One region of the Bacillus sp. 0209A genome, then DNA from elsewhere that is predicted to be linked to it. Evidence: riboswitches for the same ligand, from Rfam matches in the RefSeq annotation. Region 1 holds a riboswitch; each other region holds the start of a gene.
The links. A riboswitch is a leader RNA that binds a small molecule or an ion and turns the genes downstream of it on or off. The one in region 1 is predicted to bind S-adenosylmethionine.

Region 2: linked by a shared signal. The riboswitch ahead of V6D44_RS06380 (5-methyltetrahydropteroyltriglutamate--homocysteine S-methyltransferase) and the one ahead of metN (methionine ABC transporter ATP-binding protein MetN) in region 1 are both predicted to bind S-adenosylmethionine.
Region 3: linked by a shared signal. The riboswitch ahead of metK (methionine adenosyltransferase) and the one ahead of metN (methionine ABC transporter ATP-binding protein MetN) in region 1 are both predicted to bind S-adenosylmethionine.
Region 4: linked by a shared signal. The riboswitch ahead of V6D44_RS03980 (bifunctional homocysteine S-methyltransferase/methylenetetrahydrofolate reductase) and the one ahead of metN (methionine ABC transporter ATP-binding protein MetN) in region 1 are both predicted to bind S-adenosylmethionine.

The regions. Positions count from the first base shown of each region.
Region 1 is NZ_JBAIZV010000002.1:873,888-879,542, reverse strand. It holds gene sufC (Fe-S cluster assembly ATPase SufC) at 1-228, opposite strand, end outside; gene V6D44_RS09635 (hypothetical protein) at 422-559, opposite strand; gene V6D44_RS09630 (carboxymuconolactone decarboxylase family protein) at 752-1,129, opposite strand; gene metQ (methionine ABC transporter substrate-binding lipoprotein MetQ) at 1,415-2,236, opposite strand; gene metP (methionine ABC transporter permease MetP) at 2,250-2,918, opposite strand; gene metN (methionine ABC transporter ATP-binding protein MetN) at 2,911-3,936, opposite strand; SAM riboswitch class I at 4,042-4,148, opposite strand; gene V6D44_RS09610 (SCP2 sterol-binding domain-containing protein) at 4,263-4,607, opposite strand; gene V6D44_RS09605 (thioredoxin family protein) at 4,715-5,035, opposite strand; gene V6D44_RS09600 (toprim domain-containing protein) at 5,037-5,399, opposite strand; gene V6D44_RS09595 (YusG family protein) at 5,477-5,655, opposite strand, start outside.
Region 2 is NZ_JBAIZV010000002.1:229,893-235,547, reverse strand. It holds partial or broken gene V6D44_RS06410 (DUF1453 domain-containing protein) at 1-55, shown strand, start outside; partial or broken gene V6D44_RS06405 (response regulator transcription factor) at 61-312, shown strand; gene pepT (peptidase T) at 362-1,594, shown strand; gene V6D44_RS06395 (hypothetical protein) at 1,700-1,825, shown strand; partial or broken gene V6D44_RS06390 (hypothetical protein) at 2,125-2,381, shown strand; gene V6D44_RS06385 (LURP-one-related/scramblase family protein) at 2,516-3,004, shown strand; SAM riboswitch class I at 3,071-3,177, shown strand; gene V6D44_RS06380 (5-methyltetrahydropteroyltriglutamate--homocysteine S-methyltransferase) at 3,262-4,395, shown strand; SAM riboswitch class I at 4,464-4,570, shown strand; gene V6D44_RS06375 (5-methyltetrahydropteroyltriglutamate--homocysteine S-methyltransferase) at 4,648-5,655, shown strand, end outside.
Region 3 is NZ_JBAIZV010000006.1:42,358-48,012, forward strand. It holds gene V6D44_RS18320 (alpha/beta hydrolase family protein) at 1-337, shown strand, start outside; gene V6D44_RS18325 (DUF2584 domain-containing protein) at 389-631, shown strand; gene pckA (phosphoenolpyruvate carboxykinase (ATP)) at 670-2,253, opposite strand; SAM riboswitch class I at 2,450-2,588, shown strand; gene metK (methionine adenosyltransferase) at 2,757-3,959, shown strand; gene asnB (asparagine synthase (glutamine-hydrolyzing)) at 4,109-5,655, shown strand, end outside.
Region 4 is NZ_JBAIZV010000001.1:888,958-894,612, forward strand. It holds partial or broken gene V6D44_RS03970 (CvfB family protein) at 1-666, opposite strand, end outside; gene V6D44_RS03975 (YajQ family cyclic di-GMP-binding protein) at 765-1,256, shown strand; SAM riboswitch class I at 1,363-1,480, shown strand; gene V6D44_RS03980 (bifunctional homocysteine S-methyltransferase/methylenetetrahydrofolate reductase) at 1,571-3,409, shown strand; gene V6D44_RS03985 (GNAT family N-acetyltransferase) at 3,494-3,943, shown strand; gene V6D44_RS03990 (GNAT family N-acetyltransferase) at 3,949-4,806, shown strand; gene V6D44_RS03995 (MFS transporter) at 4,917-5,655, shown strand, end outside.

The DNA of each region.
Region 1 (5,655 bases):
CACTTCCATCTCCAGTACATCTTTGCCGTCAAGCGTGATGCTGCCTTTTGTTACTTCATATTTAGGGTGCCCCATAATAGCAGCTGAAAGAGTGGATTTACCAGTTCCGTTCGGTCCCATTACTGCGTGGAACTCTCCGCCTTTTATTTCAAGGTTTACACCCTTTAAGATCTCTTTCCCTTCGATTTCAACGTGAAGACCTTTGATCGTTAATGTTGAAGCAGCCATATCTATACCTCCAAAAATATATAATCATTATTCTCATTTTATTCTCATTCTAATTTTATAACAAATGAAAAGTAAATACAACTTTTTATCGTGCCTTGCACATTTCTCAAGTTTAACAAAGATCAGCACTTTATTAAAGCGATTGAAAAAGAAAAAGAGTGGATTCCCACCCTTTTTTAGAAGATTGATTTTCTCAATAAGCTCCCGCAGAAATCCGCTTGCTCTTTGCATAATCAAGCTCTCTCTGCCGCTCTACTTTCATTCTTGTTTCCAGCCGGCGTCCGTATTCCTCGTATCCAATTCCGTGAGACAGCTGCATCGCTTTTTCCATTTCTGACGTATAATCGAGGTTCAGTCTATCCTGGCTGTTGCAAATAATGAATCAATCCCTTCATTTATTTGCTTCTATTGTATCAGCGCTCTGATGGATGCCGCAAAAAGGATATGGCTTGAAATAGCGGCAGATGAGACGAAAGCATCCTTTTAGAACAAATGAGAATCGTTTTTCGGAATATTCCTTCTCTTAATGCGTGGTGTTTCCGAATTCCTCTATGCACTGCTGTACAACTGTCACACCCTGGCTAAGAGCCGCTCCGCCTCCAAACGCCGCTGCCACACTGACAGCTTCGAGAATATTCTCTTCTGTCGCTCCCTCATCCAGACAGCCTTTTGTATGATAGATCATACAATATTCATCCTGGGCATTGATGGCGATTCCAAGGGCGATCAGCTGTTTTTCTCTTTCAGTCAGTGAGTTTCCGGCAAAGCATTGTTCAGTAAACTCGTTGAACTTTCTCCCCATCAGCGGCATCTTTTGTTCGAATGTGCCTAGACCTAATTTATATTGTTTTAGCGCGTCCTGCATGCTTCCTCTGTCTTGATTCAAAGAAAATCCCTCCATCTGTTTAACATTCCTTTTTATTATGAACAGCTTTTAGGAAAATACCCGAAAAAAACCCCGGATTTCTCATCCGGGGTTTCACCGTGTCAGCAAACCCTCGCATTCGTTGTCAGACCTCCGCGTTGGTGCTCACGAATTACAACATTCGCTCTGCTCCAATGCTCGTTCTTCCTAGACTTCAAGGGTTTTCAATCACGCTGAAAAGATGACAAAGCCATAAAACGAATATCGTTTTATGGCTTTGTCAATAATTGAACCCCGGATTTCTTATCCGGGGTTTCAGTCTTATTCAGATACAGGAAGCACAGCTCCGTCGTATTTTTTCTCGATGAAGTCTTTGATCTTTTTAGAGTGAAGAACTTCCATCAACGCTTTAATCTTGTCAGAATCTTCTTCGCCTTTTCTTACTGCGATGATGTTAGCGTATGGGTTGTTTTTCGTTGCTTCCACTTCAATCGCGTCTTTTTTAGGATTTAATTTACTTTGGATCGCATAGTTTACATTGATGAAGACCGCGTCTCCTTCTTTGTTATCATATGCTTTTGCCGTTAATTCAGGCGCTACCTTTTTGAATTCAAGATTTTTCGGGTTTTTCTTAATGTCTTTCAATGTTGCGTCAACTGTTTCGACTTTAGAATCAAGTGTGATTAATCCAGCATTTTCAAGCATTGCAAGCATACGGCCTTGTTCAGCGACGTTGTTTGTCAGGATAATGGTCGCGCCGTCTGGAAGGTCTTTCAGTGATTTGTATTTTTTAGAGTAAATACCAAATGGCTCTAAGTGAACAGCACCGGCATTCACAAGTTTGTAATCTGTGTTTTCTTTCATTTCTTGGTCAAGGTAAGGAATGTGCTGGAAGTAGTTCGCATCCACTTCTTTATCAGCTAAAGCTTTGTTGTACATCTTGTAATCACTAAGCACTTTCACTTTCAGCGTGTAGCCTTTTTCTTTCAACAGTGGTTCAGCTTCTTTTAAAATTTCCGCATGCGGTGTTTTTGTCGCAGCAACGACAATTTCTTTCTTACCAGATTCGGCGTTATTCGAACCGCAGGCAGCCATAACTCCTGCAAATACAAGCAGTAATGCACCTAAAAATAGCTTTTTCAATGTAAATCCTCCCTTATCGTTTGTCTATAATATTTGTTATGACATCACCGATGATTTGAATAATAAACACGATGATTAAAATAAACACAGTAGCAACGAAGGTCACATCAGTATTATTCGACTGATAGCCTTCTACGTACGCAAGGTTTCCAAGGCCGCCTGAACCGATGGCTCCGGCTATTGCCGTTGAGCCGATCAAAGCGATCGCCGTAACCGTGATACCAGAAATAAGAGCCGGCATAGATTCCGGAAGCAGCACTTTGAAAATAATCGTAGACGTCTTAGCTCCCATTGATTTAGCGGCTTCAATAACACCTTTATCCACCTCACGGAGCGCGATTTCAGCAAGGCGCGCGTAAAACGGTGCCGAGCCGATAACCAGCGCCGGCAATGCGGCGTTTGGCCCTAAGATCGTGCCGACCAAAAACTTCGTAAATCCTAGCAGTAAAATAATTAAAATAAGGAACGGAATCGACCTGAATATGTTGACAACGGCCGCAATCACAGAGTTGATCGTTTTATTCTGCCAGAGGCTCCCTTTACTTGTCAAAAAGAGCAGCAAGCCGAGAATCACCCCGATGACAAAAGCAAACAGCAAAGAGATCAGCGTCATATAAAGGGTTTCATATGTCGCGTTCCACAATTCTGTTAAATCAACGTTCGGGAAGTATTTTTCAAACATTCGTGATCACCTCTGCTTTCACCTGTTTGTCATTAATAAACCCGATCACGTTTTGCACTTCTTCCTCGTCTCCGTCAATATGGATAAACAGTGAACCGTAGGCTCCATCCTTCGTCTGCGAGATTTTCCCTTGCAGAATATTGACGCTGACATTAAAGTTTCTGATCATCTCTGTAATCAGAGGCTGTTCAGCCGAATCACCGACAAATGTGAGCTGAACCATTTTTCCTGATGCTGTTTCATCAAGAAGGTGCTGAAGCGTTTCTTTCGTTTCTTCCGGCTCTGTCACCTGCTGAACAAACCGTTTTGTCATGTCTTCCTTCGGGTTTTTGAAGACATCGAGAACTTCGCCTTCTTCCACAACCTTTCCGTTTTCCATGACAGCGACTCTGTTGCAGATTTTGCGGATCACATGCATTTCGTGCGTGATCAGCACAATTGTCAAACCGAGTCTATCATTAATATCGGACAATAGATCCAAAATTGAATCTGTCGTTTGCGGATCTAGTGCTGATGTCGCTTCATCACAAAGGAGAACCTTCGGATTGTTTGCGAGCGCTCTGGCGATTCCGACACGCTGCTTTTGTCCGCCGCTCAGCTGAGACGGATAAGATTTTTCTTTTCCTTCTAAACCTACCAGTTTAATCAGTTCATTGGCGCGCTTGATACGCTCGCTCTTTTTCACCCCGGCAATTTCCAGAGGAAACATGATGTTATCTCTGACGGTCCGCGACCAAAGCAAATTGAAGTGCTGGAAAATCATGCTGATGTCATGGCGTGCGTTTCTTAACCCGCGTCCGTTTACTTCATTAATCTTGGTTCCCGCCACTTCCACGGTTCCTGAGGTTGGTTTCTCAAGGCCGTTCAGCAGACGGATTAAGGAACTTTTACCAGCTCCGCTATATCCTATAATTCCAAAAATCTCACCTTTTTTAATGGAAAGCGAGACATTTTGGACAGCATTGACATCTCCATGTTTCGACTTATACACTTTTGAAACATCTTGAAGATTGATCAAAGCAATCACCTGCCTTAACACTATTCTAAGAAATCTTCCGGGGTTTTCTGCAAAAGAAAAACCTTTCTGCACACTTGAGCAGAAAGGCTTATATAAAATGCCTTTCTCTCATCTTTCAAAGCTGAACGCTTCGTGTGAATTGGCACCATTTCAACAGTGTTGATGGTTGCCGGGCTTCATAGGGCACTTCCCTCCACCTCTCTTGATAAGAGAAATATATAGTCTTTTTCGTCCGGAAATTCTTAATGTAGAATAGCATGGCGGATGATTGCATGTCAATAAAATAAATGATGTCAACTTTTACTATTATAATAATTTGCTATTTTTTAATTATTCACAATCCTCTGAAAAAAACCATTCGTCAGCCAAAGAATCGCTTCAAGCTTTAACAGGGCTCTGAAGGACCCCTTGACTTTTAGGCTTCCGCTCTGAATCAGATGCTGAAGGGAAATGTCTCCGTGCAATAAATGAATGATTTCGGATTGGTTTCCGTAAAAGGTCAGGTTGGACGGTTGGCGCGGAGAAATTTTTTTCATTTCTCCCTGTTCGTTTATTGAGACGGTTAAGGCTTCTGTTTCTCCTTGGAAGGTAATAAGCAATGTTGAAGCGCTCAAAAGGGGTTTTAAAAACAGATGCTGATACTCATCTTCCAAAACTTCCGCTTTCTCCATATGTACAACCTCCTATTTGTTGGTCATACATAGACATTTCTCTCTCTGGCGCACGAACCCCTTTATAAAACGAACGACAATTTCATTGGAATGCGCTGAGAAATATGTCATAAATGGGATGCGGAAGATGATTTTTGTTTGATCAGCTCATATAAATAAGAAACGGAATGAAACGCATATCCTCTTTCAACCACTTTTCCTCCTTTAAACAGCAGAAAACAAGGGACGCTTTCAATTTGATAGGCTTTTGCGAATGTCGGAGAGTAATTGACATTGTTTTGATAGAAGGCGACATCAGGCAGCATTTCTTTCACCACTGTCAGCATTTTGCTTGCAAGCTGGCAAGTGCCGCAAAACGGAGTATATAAATACAGAAGATACACATCATCAGCAATGTGCTCAAGCTCGTGTTCCTGGAGTTCTTTCATGCTATACACCTCGGGACTTTCTTTCAAGAAAAATAGTATGGACATTCAGATTCGCGCGCAGCAATACAGAGGCGACGTGGTGTCTGGGCGCAGCCGCCACTTCTTTATAGGCTCTGTCGATATGCAGATGGCAGGCTTCGTTAAATTCTCTTTTCAGTTGTTTTCTCAATTTCTCGCCTGATTCGTCAGCATCCACTAATATATAGACGTCTTTATCATAAAGCTCGTCAGCCAATTCCTCAAGCCTCAGCTGGCTGATTGTTCCGTTTGTGCAGATAATGCGCACCGGTTCATCCAGGACGCTTTCGATTTTCTCTTTATCTGATTTCCCTTCGACAATCATAACCTTTTCCAGCTCATCCATCTTCATCTTCTTCACCTGCCGCGTCAAATTTGAAACGTTCAGATTGTAAAAGAAGGCAGTGAAATTCACCGCCAACATTAACACCAGCCGTTTTCGTAGTCACAATCCACATATTTTGCGTCGTTTCCCGAGACCACATCGGCTGTCTTATAAAATTTCTCATTTTCAAAGGAATAACCGGACTTAAGCTCATATTCATTCATGCTTGTCATTTGGCCGATCCTCTCATTTTCATGATATAACGAGAGCCGGCCAT
Region 2 (5,655 bases), 640 kb from region 1:
ATCGATGTATCGAGAACGAACGGTAAAGCCCGGGACATGTTCGATCATTCCGCTTAACTAAAAATCATCAGTGAAACATTTCGCGCGAAGCAACAGACACAAGCTGATAAACTGGCAGAATCGTTTACCAAAAGAGAGCTCGAGGTTCTTCAGCAAATGGCCTACGGATTGAGAAATGAAGAGATTGCTGAAAAGCTATTCGTCAGTGAAAGCACTGTGAAAACCCACGTGCACCGCATCCTGCAAAAATGCAACGCCCAAGACCGGACACAGGCAGTCGTGTTTGCCATCCGTAACGGTATTGTGCAATAGAAATCTCTCGTCCCGCCATGATAAGATAAGACAAAGGAGATGATTGGAAATGAAAGAAGAAATCATTGAACGGTTTACTACATACGTAAAAGTCGACACGCAGTCTGATGAATCCGTCGACACCTGCCCTTCCACACCCGGCCAATTGACGTTAGGAAACATGCTTGTTGATGAATTGAAATCTATCGGCATGCAGGATGCAGTGATTGACGAAAACGGTTATGTGATGGCGACTCTTCCCTCCAATACTGAAAAAGACGTGCCGACAATCGGCTTTCTCGCTCACGTCGACACCGCTACAGACTTTACCGGCAAAAACGTGAATCCGCAAATCGTTGAAAGCTACGATGGAAAAGACATCGTTCTCAATGAAAAACTGCAGGTCATCCTGTCACCTGATCAATACCCTGAGCTATCTGGCTATAAAGGCCACACACTCATCACCACTGACGGCACAACCCTGCTCGGCGCAGACAATAAAGCCGGGATTGCCGAAATCATGACAGCCATGGATTACCTCATCAAACACCCTGAAATCAAGCACGGCACCATCAGAGTCGCGTTTACGCCTGATGAAGAAATCGGAAGAGGACCGCACAAGTTTGATGTCAAACGGTTCAATGCGTCCTTTGCCTATACAGTTGACGGCGGCCCGCTTGGCGAACTTGAGTACGAAAGCTTCAATGCCGCGGCCGCAAAAATCACAGTCAAAGGCAACAACGTACATCCCGGCACGGCAAAAGGAAAAATGATCAATTCCGCGAAAATCGCGATGAAGCTGAACAGCCTGCTGCCGGCAGATGAAGCGCCTGAATATACAGAAGGCTACGAAGGCTTCTACCACCTGCTGTCAATTCAAGGAGATGTAGAGGAAACAAAGCTCCACTACATTATCAGAGACTTTGACAAAGAGAAATTCCAAAGCAGAAAAGCAACGATGAAGCGTGTCGTTGAGGAACTTCAAAATGAATATGGGCAAGACCGGATTCACCTTGATATGAACGATCAATACTACAACATGAGAGAGAAAATCGAACCTGTCATCGAAATCGTCAACATCGCCAAGCAAGCGATGGAAAACCTCGGCATCGAACCGAAGATTTCCCCAATCCGCGGAGGCACGGACGGTTCCCAGCTGTCCTACATGGGGCTTCCGACGCCAAACATCTTTACAGGCGGCGAAAACTTCCACGGCAAATTTGAATACATCTCGGCCGACAACATGGTTAAAGCCGTAAACGTCATCGTTGAGATTGCAAAGCAGTTTGAAGAACAAGCATAATGCCAAAAGCCAGTCTAAAAAAAGGACTGGTTTTTTTACGTGAAAATGAAACATTTTTCATACGTCCTCCGTAAAACAAGTATCAACGGATGAGGGGGAAAAACAATGACAAAACATGCAATCGCTGCAAAAAGTTTATTGAAAAAATGGATCATGACCCGGCCGCTTAACACACAAAAGAAATCAAGCGCATTTCAAAAGATTAGAAAAATGTTCAAACGCTTCTTCTGATCAGTCATCCAAATCCTCAAAACCACAATCTGCATACCCTCGTACCGCCCAAATGCTCCGTGATTTGGGTTTTTTGTGTTTAATTAAGATAAATAGGGTATACATCAAACAAGCAAGAAAAAAACATCCAAAAACAGGTAGTTGGAATCACATAATTTTAGGTTAAAAGTTATATAAAGGAATTTATTTTCTCGTCGATAGTAACTATAGAACTAAACATCAACTAGAACATTCACCGTGATTCAAGACTATTTTCAGGTCATCAGGTTAAACTGTTTTAGAGGGGCAGTTATTTATTTTTGATTGATTTAGAATTTTTTGAATACTTTTTGACAATTTATCCGTACAATAGAGATACCAAAACTTTTTTTGGGAGGTATGTAAAATGATCCTATTTATTATCATCGCATTATGCGGCTATCTTCTTTTTTCTTTCAGCAAGGACAATCGCCGCAAACCGCAAAAGACAAGCCCTCTGCCAGCAGCCGCAACTTATCATAACAACCTAATCGACCTTGACGCCATCCGCCAAAAACGCCGGATGCATCTTTCCTAAAACGATATTTCAAACGAAAAGGCTGCTGAACAACGCAGCCTTTTTTCATTTTGGAAACATAGATTTGGACTTGAAACCTTTTTGCCCCCTGTCCGTAATATTTTACAAGGCAAATTCAAAAGGAGACTGCAGCAATGATCGATTTATTTATGAAACAAAAAATGTTCTCGTTTAAAGATACATTTCACATTTATGACCGGGATGAACAAGAGCGATTCAAGGTCGAAGGACGGTTCTTTTCGTTAGGGGACTCATTACAATTGACAGATTCATCCGGGAAAACGCTCGTTTCCATTGAACAAAAAGTGATGTCATTTCTGCCGCGATATGTGATTTCAATTGGCGGGAAAACGGTTTGTGAGGTGACGAAGAAATTAGCGTTTTTCAAACCGAAGTTTGAGATTTCCGGACTTAACTGGCAAATTGACGGTGACTTGTGGAAGAATGAATTCCAGCTGACTGACGGGGAGAATGTCCGGATGTCGGTGAGTAAGAAGTGGCTCAGCTGGGGTGATTCCTATCATTTGCAGATTGCAAACGAGGAAGATGTGCTGCTTTGCACGGCCATCGCTATCGTGTTGGATATGGTCTTATATGACGATGAAGATGAGAGTCTTTTCTAAAAAAGTGTTGACAATTGATTCAAAAGTAATAATATTAAGATAATTAAAATGTAAATATGAAGATGTACCTTATCAAGAGAGGTGGAGGGACTGGCCCTGTGATACCCGGCAACCGCTGTTTCAAACAGAATGGTGCTAAATCCTTAAGAACATTGCGTTCTTGCAGATGAGGCGGAGATTTGATCATTCAAGCTCTTCCTTACTCAAAGGAAGAGCTTTTTTCATGCTTACCCTATTTCAGAAAAGAGGCGAATGACATGGCTCAACAAACAAATGTTGCAGGACAAAAATCAGAAAAACAAAACAAAGCTCCTTTCCGCGCCGATCATGTCGGCAGTTTACTGCGCTCCGCTCCGGTGAAAGAAGCACGCCAGAAAAAAGCGGCCGGCGAGATCACAGCGGAACAGCTTCGTGAGATTGAAAACAAGGAAATCACTCGCATTGTCAAAAAACAAAAAGAAATCGGTCTCGACGTGGTAACAGACGGTGAATTTCGCCGTTCTTGGTGGCATTATGATTTTCTCGAAGGGCTTGACGGTGTGGAACCGTTCATTCCCGCTGAAGGGATTCAGTTCCATAACGTAAAAACAAAAGCACGCAGCATCAAAGTGACGGGAAAACTCGATTTTACGAACCACCCAGCGCTTGCTGATTATCAATTTTTACAAGAGATTGCCGGCGACGCGACACCTAAATTGACGATTCCGAGTCCGAATATGCTGTTTTTCGGTGAAAAGGCCGATAAAGGCATTTATGACGATCAAGAGGAGTACTTTCATGATCTGGCCCAAGCGTACAAAAAAGCAATCAACGCCTTCTATGACGCTGGATGCCGCTATCTTCAGCTAGATGATACGTCATGGTCTCTCTTCTTTGAGGAAAAAGGCAGAGAGGTTGTCCGGGCGCTCGGCGGCGATCCAGAAACATTGCCTGCCTTGTTTGCCAAAACGATTAACGATGCAGTCGCGGACCGCCCTGATGATTTAACAATCACAATGCACATTTGCCGCGGCAACTTCAAGTCGACTTGGGCGGCATCAGGAGGCTATGACGCTGTAGCGGAAACGATTTTGGACGGCTTAAACTTGGACGGCCTGTTCTTGGAATATGATGATGATCGCTCCGGAAATTTTGATCCGCTCCGTTTCGTGAAACGCAAGGATCTGCAAATTGTTCTTGGCTTAATTACATCAAAATACGGCGAGCTCGAAAATCCTGAGGATGTGAAACGCCGAATCAATGAAGCGGCGCGCTTTGTCAGCCTTGACCAGTTGTGCCTCAGCCCGCAGTGCGGTTTCGCCTCTACAGAAGAAGGCAATCTGTTGACAGAGATGCAGCAATGGGCGAAGCTGCGCCACGTCATCGACATCGCCAACGATGTGTGGAGATAATCTATCATTGACAGACATGTAAAATGTGTGAATAATAGATACTATCAGAAAATTTCATAAAAAGGTTTTCCTTATCAAGAGAGGTGGAGGGACTGGCCCTGCGATACCCGGCAACCGCTGTTTAACAGAATGGTGCTAAATCCTTTAGAGCATTGATTGCTCTTGAAGATAAGGTTGAGATTGTCACGCAAGCTCTTCCTTATCCAAAGGAAGAGCTTTTTTATATTTGAATGGAAAGAAGGAATGAACAACATGCCACAACAAACAACACCCGCAGAACAAAAATCACTTCAAAGACAAAAACCGCCATTTCGCGCGGATCAAGTCGGAAGCCTGCTGAGGTCTGAGCCCGTCAAAAAAGCGCGGCTGCAAAAAGCCGCCGGCGAGATTACGGCTGAACAGCTTCGCCAGATCGAGAACGATGAAATCATCCGCATTGTGGAAAAACAGAAGGAAACCGGCCTGAACGTCGTGACAGACGGCGAATTCCGCAGAGCGTGGTGGCATTTTGATTTTCTGGAAAACTTGGATGGGGTTGAGCCGTTTATTCCTGAGCACGGCATTCAATTTCATAACGTACAGACAAAAGCACGCGGCATTAAAGTCACAGATGATATCGACTTTTCAACTCACCCAATGCTTGAAGATTATTCATTTCTCCATAGCATTGCAGGTGACGCGACGCCGAAGATGACGATCCCAAGCCCGAATATGCTGTTTTTCCGCGGAAAGCTTGAAAAGGATGCGTACAAAAACGACTATCAGCTTTTCCAGCATGATGTATCCAAAGCATATAAAAAAGCGATTCAAGCGTTTTATGACAGAGGCTGCCGCTACCTCCAGCTTGATGATACGGCATGGGCTGTTTTCTTATCTGAAAAAGGCTTAAAACAAATCGAAGCATTCGGAACAACGCCAGACGAGCTTCGCCAGCTGTTTGCGAAATCCATTAACGACGCGATTGCGGATCGTCCGGATGACCTGACGGTGACCATGCATATTTGCCGCGGCAACTTCCAGTCCACTTGGACAGCTGAAGGCGGTTATGACGCGGCAGCTGAAACCATTTTTGACGGCTTGAACCTTGACGGCCTGTTCTTGGAATACGATGATTCACGCTCAGGCGGATTTGAACCGCTCCGTTATGTGAAGCGCTCTGATCTTCAGCTTGTCCTTGGTTTAGTCACCTCTAAATTCGGCGAGCTTGAACATCCGGACGATGTGAAACGCCGTATCGAAGAAGCGTCCCGCTATGTGAGC
Region 3 (5,655 bases), on a different contig from region 1:
AGGCGTCAGCGATATGATCCTTACATATGAGGAGCGGCACGATTTGCGGCGAATGATGAAAAGAGTCATCGGGGGAACACCGAAAAAGGTGCCTGAGGCATATAAATGGAGAACACCGTTTGACCAAATAAACAAAATTCAGGCTCCCGTGCTGTTAATCCATGGAGAAAAAGACCAAAATGTTTCGATTCGGCATTCCTATTTATTTGAAGAGAAGCTAAAACAGCTGCATAAGCCGGTGGAGACGTGGTACTACAGTAAATTCACACATTATTTTCCGCCAAAAGAAAACCGGCGTATCGTGCGGCAGCTGACACAATGGATGAAAAACCGCTGACGGTGAAATATGTTATGATAAAGAAAAAAGAGAACGAAAGGGGATTTCACTTTGGGAATGCCTGTTGAATTTAATACACTGATTGTGACAAAAGGAAAAGAAGTTCGCATAGATGAAAATATATTCACGTTGGAAAAAGACGGATATCGTGTGTATCCGATGGAGATTCCGATGGACGTGCGTAAAACAAAGTTCGGCGAAAAGTCGGGCACAGCTGAAGTGCAGAAGCTTCAATGGGAAGACGGCCGGACCATTATTACGTACAAGCTGACGTCCCTGCATTCTGTCAATTAAAACAAGCCAAGAGCGTAAATGCTCTTGGCTTTTGCTTTTTAAACGAGAGGGCCGCCTGCCTGCGCAATGGCATCTGTATGTGCGAACTTTTTAAAATTCTCTTTGAATTCATTTGCGAGGTAGATCGCTTTTTCTCTGAATTCTTCCTTGTTGTTCCATGTGTTTTCCGGCTGAAGGATCTGATCAGGTACGCCGGGAACGTGAACCGGAATATGCAGGCCGAAAATATCGTCAGTCGTCATTTCTGCATTTTCTAATTTGCCTTCAATCGCTGCTTTGACCATCGCTCTCGTGTAAGAAAGCTTCATACGTTCGCCTGTGCCGTAGCCGCCGCCGGTCCAGCCGGTATTGACCAAGAAAACGTCTGCGCCGTGTTCATCGATCTTGTTGCCTAGCATTTCAGCATAGACATGGGCAGGAAGCGGCAGGAATGGTGAGCCGAAACATGTGGAGAACGTCGTTTCAGGAGACGTTACACCGCGTTCGGTTCCAGCAAGCTTGCTCGTATAACCGCTCAAGAAATGGTACATCGCCTGCTCCTTCGTCAGTTTGCTGATCGGCGGCAGGACTCCGAATGCATCAGCCGTCAAAAATACAATGGCTGAAGGATGGCCTGCCATGCTTGGTGTGACGATGTTGTCAATCATATGAATCGGGTAAGCCGCCCGCGTGTTTTCGGTATAGAAGGAATCATCATAATTGGCTTCGCGTGTCTCTTCATCAACAACAACATTTTCGAGAACAGACCCGAAGCGGATCGCGTTAAAGATTTGAGGCTCCTTTTCCTCGCTTAAATGAATGCATTTGGCGTAGCACCCGCCTTCAATATTAAAGACGCCTGTGTCAGACCAGCCGTGTTCATCGTCGCCGATCAGCTTGCGGTCAGCATCGGCTGACAGGGTGGTCTTACCTGTTCCAGAGAGTCCGAAGAAAAGGGCGACATCGCCTTTTTGACCGACATTGGCAGAGCAGTGCATGGATAGAATATCTCTTTCGGGGAGCAGGAAATTCATAATAGAGAAAATGGATTTCTTCATCTCTCCGGCATACTCTGTTCCGCCGATTAAAATCGTCCGCTTTTCGAAAGAGACAATAATAAACGTTTCGGAATGTGTGCCGTCTGTTTTTGGATCTGCTTTAAAATGCGGAGCGGAAAGAATGGTAAACGGCTGTTCAACTGTTTTCTTATCATGGCCTTCCGGGCGGATAAACAGCTGTCTGGCGAATAAATTGTGCCAAGCGAACTCATTCACGACGGTAATCGGCAGTCTGTATTTTTCATCTGCTCCGGCAAATCCTTCAAAAACAAATAGCTCATCCCGCTGTTTCAGATAGCTGACAACTTTTGTGTAGAGCCGCTCAAACGCTTCTTCTGAAATCGGCTGATTCACCGTACCCCAATCGATCTTATTTTTCGTGCTTTCTTCCTGCACGATGAATTTGTCTTTAGGCGAACGTCCTGTGTAAGCGCCTGTTGTCGCCCGAACGGCACCCGTGGATGTTAAAATGCCTTCGTTTCGGGACAGTGCTTTTTCTGTAAGCTGTGCTGCTGATAAATTATGACACACATTTGGACTTGTTAATAAGGCTTGTAAATCAGCGGTTAAATCAACTGAGTTCATATGAAACCTTCCTTTATCGTTTTTTGTGTTTTGCTAATTGTGAATTAGTATAACATATATTTTCAAATAGTCTATACTATTTATCGTTTTTTGTGTGTGCGTTTCCATTGTTTTCCCTTGATATAGGTGCCTATTTCTTCTGAATCATATTGACATTGCAAACCCTTTTACGATAAGATATTTCATTGAGCGGATACTCTTATCCCGAGCTGGCGGAGGGACAGGCCCTATGAAGCCCAGCAACCGGTTTCTCTGTTATTTATTAGGTTCAGCTGTGTGAGACAACCAAGGTGCTAACCTGTTGCAAGGTTGTATGATTCCTTGAGCGATAAGAGTGAAAGGCACAAAGACCAAACCCTTTCCTCGATGGAAAAGGTTTTTTTATTTCATAAAATATGCCAATTAACATTCTCTAATATAACGTTACATTGTATAAGAGGGAGCGAGTTCCGTATCATATATACAAGGTCTATCGGGAGGCCTTGTGCAGGAGGAAGCAAATCATGAGTAAAAATCGTCGTTTATTTACATCAGAATCTGTTACGGAGGGACATCCGGATAAAATCTGCGACCAGATTTCTGACAGCATTTTAGATGAAATTTTAAAGAAAGACCCTAACGCGCGTGTGGCTTGTGAAACGTCAGTGACAACCGGTTTGGTTCTTGTCAGCGGAGAGATCACAACATCTACGTATGTTGACATTCCGAAGACGGTTCGTCAAACCATTAAAGAAATCGGATACACACGTGCGAAATACGGATTTGATGCGGAAACTTGTGCGGTTTTAACATCAATTGACGAGCAGTCTGCTGATATCGCGATGGGTGTAGACCAAGCGCTTGAAGCCCGTGAAGGCACAATGAGCGATGAAGAAATTGAAGCGATCGGTGCGGGTGACCAAGGTTTAATGTTCGGTTATGCGTGCAACGAAACGAAAGAGCTTATGCCTCTTCCGATTTCACTTGCTCATAAATTGGCCCGCCGCCTGAGTGAAGTCCGTAAAGAAGATATTCTTCCGTACCTTCGCCCTGACGGCAAAACACAAGTAACCGTTGAATACGATGAAAATAACAAACCTGTCCGTATTGACGCGATTGTTATTTCAACTCAGCACCACCCTGAAATTACGCTTGAGCAAATCCAGCGCAACATTAAAGAACATGTTATCAATCCGGTTGTTCCTGAAGAGCTGATTGATGAAGAAACAAAATATTTCATCAACCCTACAGGACGTTTCGTTATCGGAGGCCCTCAAGGGGATGCGGGACTTACAGGACGCAAAATCATCGTTGATACGTATGGCGGCTATGCACGCCACGGCGGAGGCGCGTTCTCAGGCAAGGATGCGACGAAGGTAGACCGTTCTGCTGCTTATGCAGCGAGATACGTTGCGAAAAACATCGTTGCGGCTGAGCTTGCTGATTCTTGCGAAGTGCAGCTTGCTTACGCGATCGGTGTTGCACAGCCTGTGTCAATCTCAATCAACACATTCGGTTCCGGAAAAGCTTCTGAGGAAAAACTGATTGAAGTTGTTCGCAATAACTTTGATTTACGACCTGCCGGCATTATCAAAATGCTTGATTTACGCCGTCCGATCTACAAACAAACTGCTGCGTACGGCCACTTCGGACGTCACGATGTTGATCTTCCGTGGGAGCGTACAGACAAAGCGGAGCAGCTGCGCAAAGAAGCGTTAGGAGAATAATTTTATAGCCGCTTACTGGTTAAGCGGCTTTCCTTTTTTTATCGTTGTATTCATGTTTATATTTTTACATAACTGTGAAACCAAATACTATTCACAGCGTCTATAAATAGGGGTTCAATGATGACAATTTTAATTATGGAGGCAATACTATGTGTGGATTTGTCGGGGTTTTTAACAAGCATCCGTTAGCTCAAACCGCTGATCAAGAAGAACTAATCAAACAAATGAACCAAATGATCGTTCACCGCGGTCCTGACAGTGATGGATATTTCCATGATGAGCACGTTGGATTCGGATTCAGACGGCTCAGCATTATTGATGTAGAAAATGGCGGACAGCCTTTATCATATGAAGATGAAACCTATTGGATTATCTTTAACGGAGAAATCTATAACTATATTGAACTGAGAGAAGAACTTGAAGCAAAGGGGTATACATTCAACACGGATTCGGACACAGAGGTTCTTCTTGCGACTTATCGTCACTACAAAGAAGAAGCCGCGTCCAAACTGCGCGGTATGTTTGCCTTTCTGATTTGGAATAAAAACGATCATGTGCTGTATGGAGCAAGAGATCCGTTCGGCATTAAACCATTGTATTACACAACGATCAATGATCAGGTTTATTTTGCCTCAGAGAGAAAAAGTTTAATGGTTGCTCAAAATGATATTGAAATAGATAAAGAGGCATTGCAGCAGTACATGTCATTCCAATTCGTTCCTGAACCAAACACGCTTGATGCCAATGTGAAAAAAATAGAGCCGGGTTCACAGTTTACAATCCGCCCAGATGGCGATATCACATTCAAAACGTATTTCAAAGCGAACTTCAAACCAGTTCAGACTGAAGAAGATAAGCTTGTGAAAGAAGTTAGAGACGCGATCTATGACTCTGTAAATGTTCATATGAGAAGTGACGTTCCTGTCGGTTCATTCCTGTCTGGCGGAATTGATTCTTCCTTTATTGTATCTGTAGCGAAGGAATTGCATCCGAGCTTAAAAACATTCTCTGTCGGATTTGAGCAGCAGGGCTTCAGTGAAGTTGATGTAGCGAAAGAAACCGCCGCGGCGTTAGGCATTGAGAATATCAGCAAAGTCATTTCGCCTGAGGAATACATGAACGAGCTTCCAAAGATCGTATGGCATTTTGATGATCCGCTTGCTGATCCGGCAGCGATTCCATTGTACTTTGTTGCAAAAGAAGCGAAAAAACATGTAACGGTTGCTTTATCAGGTGAAGGTGCGGACGAGCTCTTCGGCGGATATAACATTTACCGTGAGCCGCTATCCCTTAAACCGTTTGAACGCATTCCGTCCGGCCTGAAAAAGATGCTTCTGCACGTTGCGGCTGTCATGCCTGAGGGCATGAGAGGAAAGAGCCTGCTTGAACGCGGCTGCACACCGCTTCAAGATCGTTACATCGGTAACGCGAAGATCTTCGAAGAGTCTGTCAAAAAACAGCTGCTGAAGCATTATAATCCGAACCTTTCATATCGCGATGTGACGAAGACTTACTTTACAGAGAGCAACTCATACAGCGATATTAATAAAATGCAGTATGTCGATATCCACACTTGGATGCGCGGGGACATTTTGTTAAAAGCGGATAAAATGACGATGGCGAATTCTTTAGAACTCCGTGTGCCATTCTTGGATAAAGTTGTATTTGATGTTGCTTCGAAAATTCCTGATGAGCT
Region 4 (5,655 bases), on a different contig from region 1:
ACTGAACCGTCTTCTTTTACTTGAATCACCCGTCCCGTGATTCTTGAACCGAGTCTTGGCTCCTCTTTTCTTTCTGACGGATGGATAAAACCGCGGATACCGTCGTCCGTGATAATGAATGAACCTGTTGCGATCAGTCTATACACCGTACCTGTCAGCTCTTTATTCATCAGATCCTCTGAGGCATCGGTAAACAGTTCGCTGATGATGTCTTCCGGCGCTGGTTTGGCAAACATGCGCCCCCGGTTCGTCACTTTCAGCATACAGTAGAGCTTGTCGCCTTTTTGCGGCCACACATCTTCGTATGGCGGCAAATGCTCAGTTGCAACAAGCGCGTCCTTAGATAAACCGACATCAACGAATACACCCATATCTTCCACTTTATCCACCACTTCGACCCAGCCGTACTCATCCGCGCTGATGACCGGAATTCTCATCGTGGCCGCAAGCCTTTCCTGCTGATCGACGTATATAAAAACCTCTACTTCGTCTCTGTCCTCGATATCCTCAGTTATTTCACTGTTATGTAAGAGAATCGTGTCTTCTCCGTCGGTTAAAAAGTAACCGAAGTCCGTTTGGTGATCTATACTCAAGGTTAATTGCTGCCCTGGTCTCATGCTATCGTCCTTCCTGTTCCGCTTATTTTTCTGCGGATGCTGTTAACATTTTTTCCAATCATCACAAATTGATTCTTTGTTCTGTTGGAAGTTTCTCTTTATTCTACTATAATCAACACATAAGTTAAATGTTATGGAGGTTTTCATATGGCAAAAGAAAGTTCATTTGATATTGTATCCAAGGTGGAATTGCCTGAGGTGCAAAACGCGATCCAAATCGCATTGAAGGAAATCAGCACACGCTATGACTTTAAAGGAAGCAAAAGCGACATTTCTTTAGATAAAGAGGAGCTTGTCCTTGTTTCCGATGACGAATTCAAATTAAGCCAGCTGAAAGATGTGCTGGTCAGTAAATTGATTAAACGAAACGTGCCGACAAAAAACATTGATTACGGCAAGATTGAAAACGCGTTCGGCGGAACGGTGCGCCAGCGCGCAAAGCTTGTTCAAGGCATTGACAAAGATAATGCCAAAAAAGTCAATATGATCATCAAAAACTCCGGACTGAAAGTAAAGTCTCAAGTGCAGGATGATCAAGTGCGCGTCACCGGAAAAAACAAGGATGACCTGCAGCAGATTATCTCAGCTGTGCGGGACGCAGATCTGCCGATTGACGTTCAATTTATAAATTTCAGATAAATTTTCTGAATCCTATTGATTATTGTCTTTATTTTCGGTAAATTTGGAGAAAGGGAAAAAGCCCGGAATCTTTTGGCATTTCCTGAACACGAAAACTTCATATCCGTTCTTATCAAGAGAAGCAGAGGGACTGGCCCGACGAAGCTTCAGCAACCGGTGTAATGGCGATCAGCCATGACCAAGGTGCTAAATCCAGCAAGCTCGAACAGCTTGGAAGATAAGAAGAGACAAAATCACTGACAAAGTCTTCTTCTTAAGAGGACTTTTTTTATTTCTCTTTTTTCCTTGCTGAATGTGAATAAAGGAGGCAGACAATGGGACTTTTAGAAGATTTGCAAAAACAGGTGTTAATCGGTGACGGCGCCATGGGAACGCTCCTCTACTCCTATGGCATTGACAGATGTTTCGAGGAGCTCAACATTTCGAAGCCGGAGGAAATTCAGCGCATACATAAAGCGTACGTTGAGGCGGGAGCCGACATCATTCAAACGAATACGTACGGGGCCAATTATATTAAATTATCGAGACACGGGCTTGAGGATGACATTAAAAAGATGAATCAAGAGGCAGTAAGAATCGCGCGGGCTTCAGCAGGAGATGCGTACGTCCTCGGGACGATGGGCGGCATCCGCACATTTAATAAAAACGCGTACAGCCTTGACGAAATCAAACGCAGTTTTCGCGAGCAGCTGTACCTGCTGCTGCATGAAGAGCCGGATGGCTTGCTGTTAGAAACGTATTATGATTTGGAAGAAGCCCGTGAAGTGCTGAAAATCGCGCGCAAAGAGACTGGGCTTCCGATTATGCTCAATGTCTCTATGCATGAGCAAGGCGTACTGCAGGACGGAACTCCTCTTTCTGAAGCATTGCGATCGATTGCGGATCTCGGGGCTGATATCGTCGGCATTAACTGCCGGCTCGGCCCTTATCATATGATTGAAGCGCTCAGCGAAGTGCCGATTTTTGATGACGTGTTCTTATCAGTTTATCCGAACAGCAGTCTTCCTTCGCTTGAAGAGGGACGGCTCGTCTATGAAACTGACGACACGTATTTTCAAAACAGCGCGTCAGAATTCCGCAAGCAAGGCGCGCGGATTATCGGCGGCTGCTGCGGCACCACGCCGAATCATATCCGCGCGATGGCGGAAGCGGTTGGCGGGCTTGCTCCGATTACGGAAAAAGAAGTCAAAACCCGGGCGAAAGAATTTATCTCTGTTCAGCATGAGCGGACAGAGCCCGGCCTGAATGAGATCGCGGCGGAAAAACGCTCCATCATCGTAGAGCTGGATCCGCCGAAAAAATTGAGTTTTGACAAGTTTTTGTCCGCCGCTGCTGAATTAAAAGAAGCGGGAATCGACGCCCTGACGCTCGCTGATAATTCCTTGGCGACTCCGCGGATCAGCAATGTTGCCTGCGGCGCCCTTGTGAAGCAGCAGCTCGATATGCGCTCCCTTGTCCATATTACGTGCCGTGACCGAAACATTATTGGCTTGCAGTCACATTTAATGGGCCTTGATACGTTAGGGCTGAATGACGTGCTGGCCATTACAGGCGACCCTTCTAAAATCGGGGATTTCCCGGGGGCGACGTCTGTTTATGATTTAACATCCTTTGATTTAATCAGGCTGATCAAACAGTTCAATGAAGGGCTGTCCCTGTCTGGAAAACCACTTGGCAAGAAAACGAATTTCTCAGTCGCCGCCGCATTTAATCCTAATGTCCGCCATCTGGATAAAGCGGTAAAACGGCTGGAGAAAAAAATAGATTGCGGCGCCGATTATTTTGTTTCACAGCCTGTCTATTCCGAGCAGCAGCTTGTCGATATCCATAACGAAACAAAGCATCTGAAGACGCCCATCTATATCGGCATTATGCCGCTCACAAGCAGCCGGAATGCTGAATTCATCCACAATGAAATTCCCGGGATTAAGCTGTCAGACTCCATTCGCGAAAAAATGGCTCTTGCAGGTGAGGATAAAGAGAAGCAAAAAGCGGAAGGTCTCGCAATTGCACGCTCCCTGCTGGATGCGGCATGCGAGCTGTTTAACGGCATCTACTTGATTACGCCTTTTCTCAGATCTGACTTAACCGCTGAGCTCACCTCGTATATACAGCAAAAAGACGAACAACGCCAAAATATTTATTTGCGTTAAATATGGCTGCCTGAGTCAATCAGGCAGTCTTTTCTAATCGGATTCATGTTACGATATAGAAAACTTTTTAAGAGGAGGAACATCATGCTTGAAGTTAAAACCATTTCCGCGGAAGATACATACGACATCCGGCAGCGCATCCTGCGTCCCCATCAATCCATCGAACAATGCAAATATGAACAGGACCGTGCGGAAGGCGCTTTTCATCTCGGTGTATTTTTTGAAGGAACGCTCATCAGCATCGCTTCTTTTTCCCCTCAACATCAGCCATTATTAACAGCCACCTCCGCATACCAGCTGAGAGGCATGGCGACGCTTGAAGGATATCGCGAACAAAAAGCCGGCAGCGCGCTGATCAAACACGCGGAGGAGAAACTGGCCGAGAGAGGCGTACAGGCGGTCTGGTGCAATGCAAGATACCATGTCAAAGGCTACTACGCAAAGCTTGGCTGGAAGGAACTTGGCGAACCATTTGAAGTTCCCGGCATTGGCACACATATCGTCATGTACAAAAAACTCGGAACAAGCAGGTGAACTGTGTGAAGGTAATGGAAGAGCTGATTGAGCTTCATGAAGAACATATTCCCGGCCTATTGCGGCTTTGCAGGCAAGCCGGGTGGCCGGATTATGGCGAACAAGAGCTGAAAATGCTTTTCCAACAAGGACGCTTTTTCGGTTATCAAAATGTCCGCGGAGACATCATCTCCTGTATCGGCTTGTTTTTGTTTGGCCGTCTTGCTTCTATCGGACTCGTCATCGTGGATAAGGAATACAAACGGCTCGGTCTCGGGCGCCGGATGGTAAACGCGTGTATCAGCCAAACGGATGAAAGCACCACCATCAGGCTTTGCGCCACAAAAGAAGGTTTGCCGCTTTATGAAAAGGCAGGTTTTCATACGGCGGGTTCAGTCCGAAAGTACAGCTGTCACAGTTTTCAACCGATTGAAAAGCAAGATCACCTTGATGCAGAACTGGCATCCTTTAGAGAACAAGATTTTCAAGAATTAGCCGCTGCCGACCTGGCAGCCTTTGGCGGAGATCGATCAAACCTTATGCAGCAGCTTATTTCCATTTCAAAGGAATGTATTATCGCCAGAAACAACAAGGGTCAGCTGATTGGCTACGGCCTTTCTGTACAGACACCTGCCAATCTGAAATTCGGCCCCCTCATCGCCCCATCGTCAGACGTTGCTGCAAGATTAATCAACAGGCTGGCCGACGGCAAACAAGGGCCAATGCGCATCGATATACCGGCTGAACACACGACTCTGCATGACAGACTGGAAGCGATGGGCTTTCACTTAGACGATGAGCCCCCGCTCATGCTTTACCCAAATAAGACACTGCCCGCTAGAAACGGACAATTATTCGCCTTGATCTCACAAGGGTTCGGCTAACCCTCTTTTTCCCGAACAGGTATTTTCTGTTCGGTTTTTTGCTGTCTGAACGTTGAATAAATGAAGCTATCAGGGACATTCTAAGCAGAAGAAAAGGAGTGTGCTCTGAGATGGAATCATCAAAACAAAATAACGGAATGACGATTGTTGCAATCGGTTCAATCCCTTTAATATTAACACTTGGAAACTCAATGCTTATTCCGATTTTGCCAAAAATGCAATCTGAACTTCATTTATCTCAATTTCAGGTCAGTCTCGTAATCACAGTATTTTCCTTGATTGCGGCGTTTGCCATTCCGATTGTCGGTTATCTCGCCGACCGATTCTCAAGGAAAATCATTATTATCCCTTGCTTATTTCTGTATGGTGCCGGCGGCCTGTTAGCCGGTTTTGCCGCAGGTTTTTTTGACAATGCATACCCTTGGGTCATGGCAGGACGGGCGCTGCAGGGAATCGGAGCAGCCGGAACGGGCCCGATTGCCATGGCGCTGACGGGTGATCTGTTTAAAGGCGCCCAAGAAAGCAAGGTGCTCGGCCTCGTTGAAGCCTCAAACGGCATGGGAAAAGTGCTTTCGCCAATCATTGGATCGCTTATCGCTTTGCTTGTTTGGTATGGCGCGTTTTTTGCCTTCCCGGTGTTTTGTATCATTTCGATCGTGCTGACTTGGATTTTTATTAAAGAAAAGAAAAAGGAAAAAGAACCGCCCCCGATCGGAAAATATGCGAAAGGCCTGTTAAGTGTTTTTAAACATGAAGGCAGATGGCTGTTTACCGCTTATTTAGCGGGTGCGACTTGTTTGTTTACCTTATTCGGGATTCTCTTCTACCTATCTGATGTCCTCGAAAAAA